Regions from separate parts of the Paenibacillus tianjinensis genome, predicted to be linked through region 1. Evidence: a T-box and tRNA genes for the amino acid it is inferred to sense, from the RefSeq annotation. Region 1 holds a T-box; the other holds one or more tRNA genes.
The links. A T-box is a leader RNA that pairs with one kind of tRNA and senses whether it is charged. The one in region 1 lies ahead of tyrS (tyrosine--tRNA ligase), so its partner is inferred to be a tRNA-Tyr.

Region 1 (3,399 bases):
AAAATGGATGAATTGGAGGAACTAGAATGCTCTTAAGAAACGGTACTTTAATAATCCGCCAGGCAGTTGCGGACGACGCCCAAATTCTGTGTAACTGGTGGAACGACGGTCTCGTCATGGCTCACGCAGGCTTCCCGAACGGCCTTGGCATTACTGTCGATGAAGTAGTAGATAATCTCAGCTCCGGACAAGAACATCACCGCCGTTATATACTCGATATTGCCGGCATCCCTGCAGGAGAGATGAGCTGCAGGCAGACTGCTCCCCACACTGTAGAGATAGGCATCAAAATCTGTCTGCTGCACCAGCAGAACCAGGGATACGGGACTGCCTTTCTGAAGATGTTAATCCGCTACTTATTCAAGGAGCAGGGGATCCACACAATCCAGCTGGATACGAACCTCAAGAACTACAGAGCGCAGCATGTATATAAGAAGATCGGCTTCCGGGAATGTGCTGTTCATTATGATACCAGGCGCAACCAACTTGGTGAGCTGCAATCCTTTATTGATTATGAATTAACCAATGAAGATTATTTAGAGCATCCGCCGATCCCATTATGACAAGCTCAATTTAGCAAACTTCCGCTTGCCTACCTGAATGATATCCTCGTCTTGCAGCTTGAATTCCCCGTTTGGGTCCTCTAGTTTCACCCCATTCAGCTTCACTGATCCCTGCTGGATACTCCGTCTTGCTTCACTGTTAGAGCTTGCAAAACCGAGGAGGATCAGCAGCTTGACCAGCGTGAGCGTGCCATTCTCCAGTACATCAGCCGAAATAGTGTGAGTTTCAATATCCTCCGGCAGCCCGCGCTGCTGAAAGACGGTGATGAAATGCTCCTGCGCGGCCTCCGCTGCTGCTTGACCATGGAACATGCGTACAAAGGTACGGGCCAGCTGCATTTTGACATCCCTTGGATGTGCCTTCCCGGAAGATAGAGCTTCCTTAAGCGTATCCAGCTCCTCATTGCTAAGGTCCGTAACCATTTCATAGTATCTGGTCATCAGCTCATCCGGAATAGACATCGCCTTCCCGTACATTTCATTTGGTTCTTCATCGATACCAATGTAATTACCGAGGCTCTTGCTCATTTTCTTCACTCCGTCCAGCCCTTCGAGCAGCGGCATCAGCATGACAACCTGCGGTTCCGCCCCGAATTCCTTCTGCAAGGTGCGTCCCATCAAAATATTGAATTTCTGATCCGTACCGCCGATCTCGATATCCGTCCTGTTCACAACCGAATCCATCCCCTGCATCAGCGGGTAGAAAAATTCGTGAATGCTGATGGCCTGGCCTCCCTGGAAACGTTTGGTGAAGTCGTCCCGCTCCATCATCCGCGCCACGGTTACTTTTGCCGATAAGTTCACTACCTCTGCAAAAGTCATCGGACTCAGCCAATCCGAATTGCATAGGATCTGTGTCTTTTCTGGATCAAGGATCTTGTACACCTGCTGCTTGTAAGTCATGGCATTACGCGATACATCTTCTTCACTTAGCTGTTTCCGCGTCTCAGATTTACCTGTAGGGTCCCCGATCCGTCCGGTGAAATCTCCGATGATCAGCTGGATGACATGTCCAAATTCCTGAAATTGGCGCAGCTTATGAAGTACGACCGTATGCCCGATATGAATATCAGGCGCCGAGGGATCAAGCCCCAGCTTTATATTCAGCGGAACCCCGGTCACCACAGACTTTATCAGCTTGCCTCGCAATTCCTCCTGCGGTACAATTTCCATTGCACCACGTGAGACCGCTTCCAGCTGCCGCTCGACTTCAAGCTGCTGCGGGGGTGTTAAGTCTTTCCAATTCATAAATACTCCTCCTTAAGAATCTGTCCGTGCAACGTGAAAATTCATCGTTTCAGTTCAGCAACACAAAAAGAGCCTCTCACTCATCCCACAAAGGGACGAGCAAAAGACTCGCGGTACCACCCTAATTAAAGATCCAGCCGCGTCCGGACGCAGCCGTAATCCTTCACTTCATTGCGATAACGGGGTACGCCCCGGTTCCGGACTACTAGGCAAGCACGTTAGCGCCTGATGTTCCTCCGGACAGCTCCAGACTGTAATTCAAAGGGGCTTGCTGCCGGTTCGCACCACCCACCGGCTCTCTGAAACACTTGGCATCCCTTCTACTGATGTCCTTCAATGCTTTTATGATATCCAATTGAGTAAATTAATACCACATCTGCGTTTAATAAGTCAACAGCTCCGATAACCGGTTTCCGGGCAGAAGCGCATTCAAAACCGGCAATTTGTGCTATAATAGTTCCGTTAAAAGGAGGATTATCGTCGATGGTTGAGGAGAACAAGAAGAAGACCGCAAAACAGCGTCCCGCGCGAAGATCCTGGCTCCGCAGGTTCGGTTCAGTCGTAAAGTGGATGTTTATACTCGGCATCCTGGGCATGCTGTTTGCAGGCGGTGCCGTGGCAGGCTATGTCACTTCCATAGTGAAAGATGACCCTGTGCGCTCCGAAGAATTGATTCAGCAGCAAGTCAGCCAGAACGCCATCACCGGCTTTGCTTATTTCCGTGACGGCCAGCCTATTGGTCAGCTTCGCACTGAAGAAGACCGCAGGCTTATTGAATTTAATGATATCCCGCAGCTAGTGATCGATGCCGTCCTCGCTATAGAGGACAATAATTTCTATAACCATAAAGGAGTCGATTTCAGCGGTACCCTGCGTGCCGTCAAACAGAAGCTGCTTAATGAATCCGTTCAGACCGGAGGCAGTACACTCACCCAGCAGCTGGCTAGACGTGTATTTTTGAACCTGGACCGCACAGAGGACCGCAAAGTAAAAGAAATCCTGCTGTCTTTGCGGCTGGAGCGTTTTTTGTCCAAACAGGAAATCATTACGGCCTATCTTAATAAGGTTCCTTTCGGTAACGGATCTAACGGATACAATGTATACGGCATTAAAGCTGCAGCCAAAGGGATTTTCGGGCTCGATGATCTCGACAAGCTGAATATCGCTCAAGCCGCATACTTAGCGGGGCTCCCGCAGCTTCCCTCCAAGTACTCTGCTTTTAACGGAGTGGGCGAATTCAACGAGACTGCCTTTGGCCGTGCCATGGAACGCCAGAAGCTGGTACTGCGCCGGATGCTCGAAGAGAACAAAATCACCACCTCGCAATATGATGAAGCGTTGCTGTTCGACATCAAATCTTCTTTAGCCCCGCACACGAAGAAAGCGTACGCTACATATCCTTATCTGATGCTTGAAACGGAGCGCAAAGCTGCCGAGATCCTGCTGTCGTTGAATGAAAACAAGACCGATGCAGCAGATCCCGCCGCTTCTAATGATGATACCGTACTTCTCGAGGAAGCACGCCAGCAGCTTATGACCGGCGGTTACCGCGTATACACCACGATTGACAAAAAAGTGTACAGTGCGA
Region 2 (3,399 bases), 2.3 Mb from region 1:
GGAGCCGTAGAGGCAGGAGCGCAAGCTTCTGCGGAGGCGCCGTTGGGATACCACCCTGATCGTATCTAGGTTCTAACCTGGTACCCTAAGCGGGTACGGGGACCGTGTCAGGCGGGCAGTTTGACTGGGGCGGTCGCCTCCTAAAGAGTAACGGAGGCGTTCAAAGGTTCCCTCAGAATGGTTGGAAATCATTCGAAGAGTGCAAAGGCATAAGGGAGCTTGACTGCGAGACCTACAAGTCGAGCAGGGACGAAAGTCGGACTTAGTGATCCGGTGGTACCGCATGGAAGGGCCATCGCTCAACGGATAAAAGCTACCCTGGGGATAACAGGCTTATCTCCCCCAAGAGTCCACATCGACGGGGAGGTTTGGCACCTCGATGTCGGCTCATCGCATCCTGGGGCTGAAGTAGGTCCCAAGGGTTGGGCTGTTCGCCCATTAAAGCGGTACGCGAGCTGGGTTCAGAACGTCGTGAGACAGTTCGGTCCCTATCTGTCGTGGGCGCAGGAAATTTGAGAGGAGCTGTCCTTAGTACGAGAGGACCGGGATGGACGTACCGCTGGTGCACCAGTTGTTTCGCCAGAAGCATGGCTGGGTAGCTACGTACGGACGGGATAAGCGCTGAAAGCATCTAAGCGTGAAGCCCCCCTCAAGATGAGATTTCCCAACACGTAAGACCCCTTGAAGACGACGAGGTAGATAGGTTGGAGGTGGAAGTGCAGTAATGCATGGAGCTGACCAATACTAATCGGTCGAGGGCTTATCCAAATTTCGAAGAACGCAGATTTGTTTCGGATTCAGTTTTCAGGAATTAAGGTTCCTGAATGGATTTACATGGCACCATATCGTTTGGAGAGATACCCAAGTGGCTATAAGGGGACCCTCTGCTAAGGGGTTAGACTGCGTAAGCGGTGCGAGGGTTCGAATCCCTCTCTCTCCGCCATTTTAAATCCAAAACCTAATTATTGTGGCGGCGTAGCTCAGCTGGCTAGAGCGTACGGTTCATACCCGTGAGGTCGGGGGTTCGATCCCCTCTGCCGCTACCATATTTCCCGGAGGCTTAGCTCAGCTGGGAGAGCATCTGCCTTACAAGCAGAGGGTCGGGGGTTCGAACCCCTCAGCCTCCACCATTTTCATTATAAGAATATTTTCACACTGTGCCGGTGTAGCTCAATTGGTAGAGCAACTGACTTGTAATCAGTAGGTTGGGGGTTCAAGTCCTCTCGCCGGCACCATTATTTTCACAAATGCGGAACCGTGGTGTAGTTGGCCTAACATGCCTGCCTGTCACGCAGGAGATCGCGGGTTCGAATCCCGTCGGTTCCGCCATTTTATGTTTTAAGGCTTGTTTTTGGCTCGGTAGCTCAGTCGGTAGAGCAAAGGACTGAAAATCCTTGTGTCGGGGGTTCGATTCCCTCCCGCGCCACCATATGGAGGCTTAGCGAAGTGGCCAAACGCATCAGACTGTAAATCTGCTCACGTACGTGTTCGGTGGTTCGAATCCATCAGCCTCCACCAGTTTTACGAGCCATTAGCTCAGTTGGTAGAGCACCTGACTTTTAATCAGGGTGTCGAAGGTTCGAGTCCTTCATGGCTCATTCCAAACAAAAAGTCATCATCTTCGGATGGTGGCTTTTTTGTGTTTTCAGAGCTCAAATCAGCCCTTTTGTAGTCATCAAGTTTAAAATTTCTTGCTTCGTTTAATTATAAGTTTATAATGCTGAGCAGAAATGAGTGATTTCTATGATATATGATGCAATTATTGTTGGCGGCGGATTTGCCGGACTTCAGGCGGCGATTCAATTAGGACGGTACTCCGCACACCGGGTGCTGGTAATTGATGCAGGAGGCGGCAGATCAAATCTTTGCCGGACCTATCATAATATACTGGGTTGGCCGGATGGAGTATCGGGTGAGGAAATACGTACAAGAGGCCGGCGGCAGGCTGAATTGGCCGGTGTGGAATTCATCTCAGACAAGGTCGTTAAAGCGGATAAGTATGGACAGCTCTTTCTCTTAACAGGAGAGCGAGGCCAACAATACGAAAGCAAAACCTTACTGCTGGCTACAGGGGTAATGGATCGCTTTCCAGAACTGCCGGGACTTGTACCGACACTTGGCAAATCTGTCTACGTCTGCCCTGACTGTGACGGCTTTGAGATACAGGACCGTCAGACGGTGCTGCTGGGTTCTGGTGATGCTGGGGCCCATATGGCTTTTATTTTGCGGGAACGTACGGGAGACCTGACCTACATTAATCATGAGCATGAGCCAGTGTCTGAGGACAATCTCACACGCCTCCAGGCAGAGGGAATTACCTATATTGAACAAGCTGCTACCCAGATCGTACAAGAGAATGACGGGATGATTATAGAAGTGGCTTTACAGGATGGCACTCACCTTCCGGCAGAGCGCGGGTTTATTGCCTTCGGGAGAAATGCGGTTCATTCCGAGCTTGCCGCCCAGCTGGGGGTCACGCTTCATAAAAACAGACATATTGAGGTAAATAGACGTTCCTTAATGACGAATGTGGAGCATTTGTGGGTAGCCGGCGACGTTGCCGTTCATGCGGAGCAAGCTACGGTGGCTATGGGTGAAGGGGCGATAGCTGGGATCTGGATGCATAAAGAATTGAAAAAAATAAACCCCATTGTATTGCCATTATCCAGGTCCGCGGCTTTGAGTACGAAGAAACGCTGATTTTCCAGGAGAGGATCAAGTTTCACTTATCATTCAGATAGGCCTGGCCGCACAATGCTGCAGAATATGATAAAATAGGCGAAAAGAGCAAAAGTGGTGGAGAATGGTGACGATGGATAGTGAGGCATTGCGTCAAAAATTGGAGCAGCTCACCGGAAAGAGAGCCGGAATCAAACAGCTCGGACGGCAGCATTCAGCTTCCCTATTTGGCGTTGGCACGGAAGAGCAGGAACAGCCTGTTACGCACGATGGTTATCTATGGGTTCCTTTATATGAGAATGAAGGCCGGATCACTGCGGTATGGGTGGAGATGGAAGGCCTTACGGGTCTTGAGCTGCAATTGGTCAATTATGCGGCGCGCAATTATGCTATTGCTCTTAAGGCTACCGGCCTAAAAGAAGAGGGCGAGGTCGAAGCCCGTCAGCTAAGCGGCTGGCTTAACTCACAGCTCGAGCAAGAGAAGAATGATGCTGAAATTCCTGATGATATGACGCTTAAGGGCCGCCTATTCGGGGATATGGTCCCTTTTTTGCTGGTCAGTGAGAATGTGCATAATCCGCAGCTGACCTACCGGTCGCTGATGAAGCTGTTGCGCAATTATTTCGAGAATGAGATTTTACTTATCCCCCTGCAGGAGAAAGAATGGTTAATTTTAGCCCGTAAAGAACTGCTCACCGGCGGGGATGATAAGGAAGATGA

Region 2: it has a tRNA-Tyr gene. The T-box ahead of tyrS (tyrosine--tRNA ligase) is inferred to sense a tRNA for this amino acid. The anticodon was not compared.

The regions. Positions count from the first base shown of each region.
Region 1 covers NZ_CP070969.1:2,465,970-2,469,368, reverse strand. Annotated here, with positions in the region: gene JRJ22_RS10845 (GNAT family N-acetyltransferase) at 27-563, shown strand; gene tyrS (tyrosine--tRNA ligase) at 558-1,811, opposite strand; T-box leader at 1,900-2,157, opposite strand; gene JRJ22_RS10835 (transglycosylase domain-containing protein) at 2,295-3,399, shown strand, end outside.
Region 2 covers NZ_CP070969.1:140,557-143,955, forward strand. Annotated here, with positions in the region: rRNA gene JRJ22_RS00675 (23S ribosomal RNA) at 1-768, shown strand, start outside; tRNA gene JRJ22_RS00680 (tRNA-Ser) at 852-943, shown strand; tRNA gene JRJ22_RS00685 (tRNA-Met) at 970-1,046, shown strand; tRNA gene JRJ22_RS00690 (tRNA-Val) at 1,055-1,130, shown strand; tRNA gene JRJ22_RS00695 (tRNA-Thr) at 1,160-1,235, shown strand; tRNA gene JRJ22_RS00700 (tRNA-Asp) at 1,252-1,329, shown strand; tRNA gene JRJ22_RS00705 (tRNA-Phe) at 1,354-1,429, shown strand; tRNA gene JRJ22_RS00710 (tRNA-Tyr) at 1,433-1,518, shown strand; tRNA gene JRJ22_RS00715 (tRNA-Lys) at 1,526-1,598, shown strand; gene JRJ22_RS00720 (NAD(P)/FAD-dependent oxidoreductase) at 1,744-2,700, shown strand; gene JRJ22_RS00725 (PucR family transcriptional regulator) at 2,804-3,399, shown strand, end outside.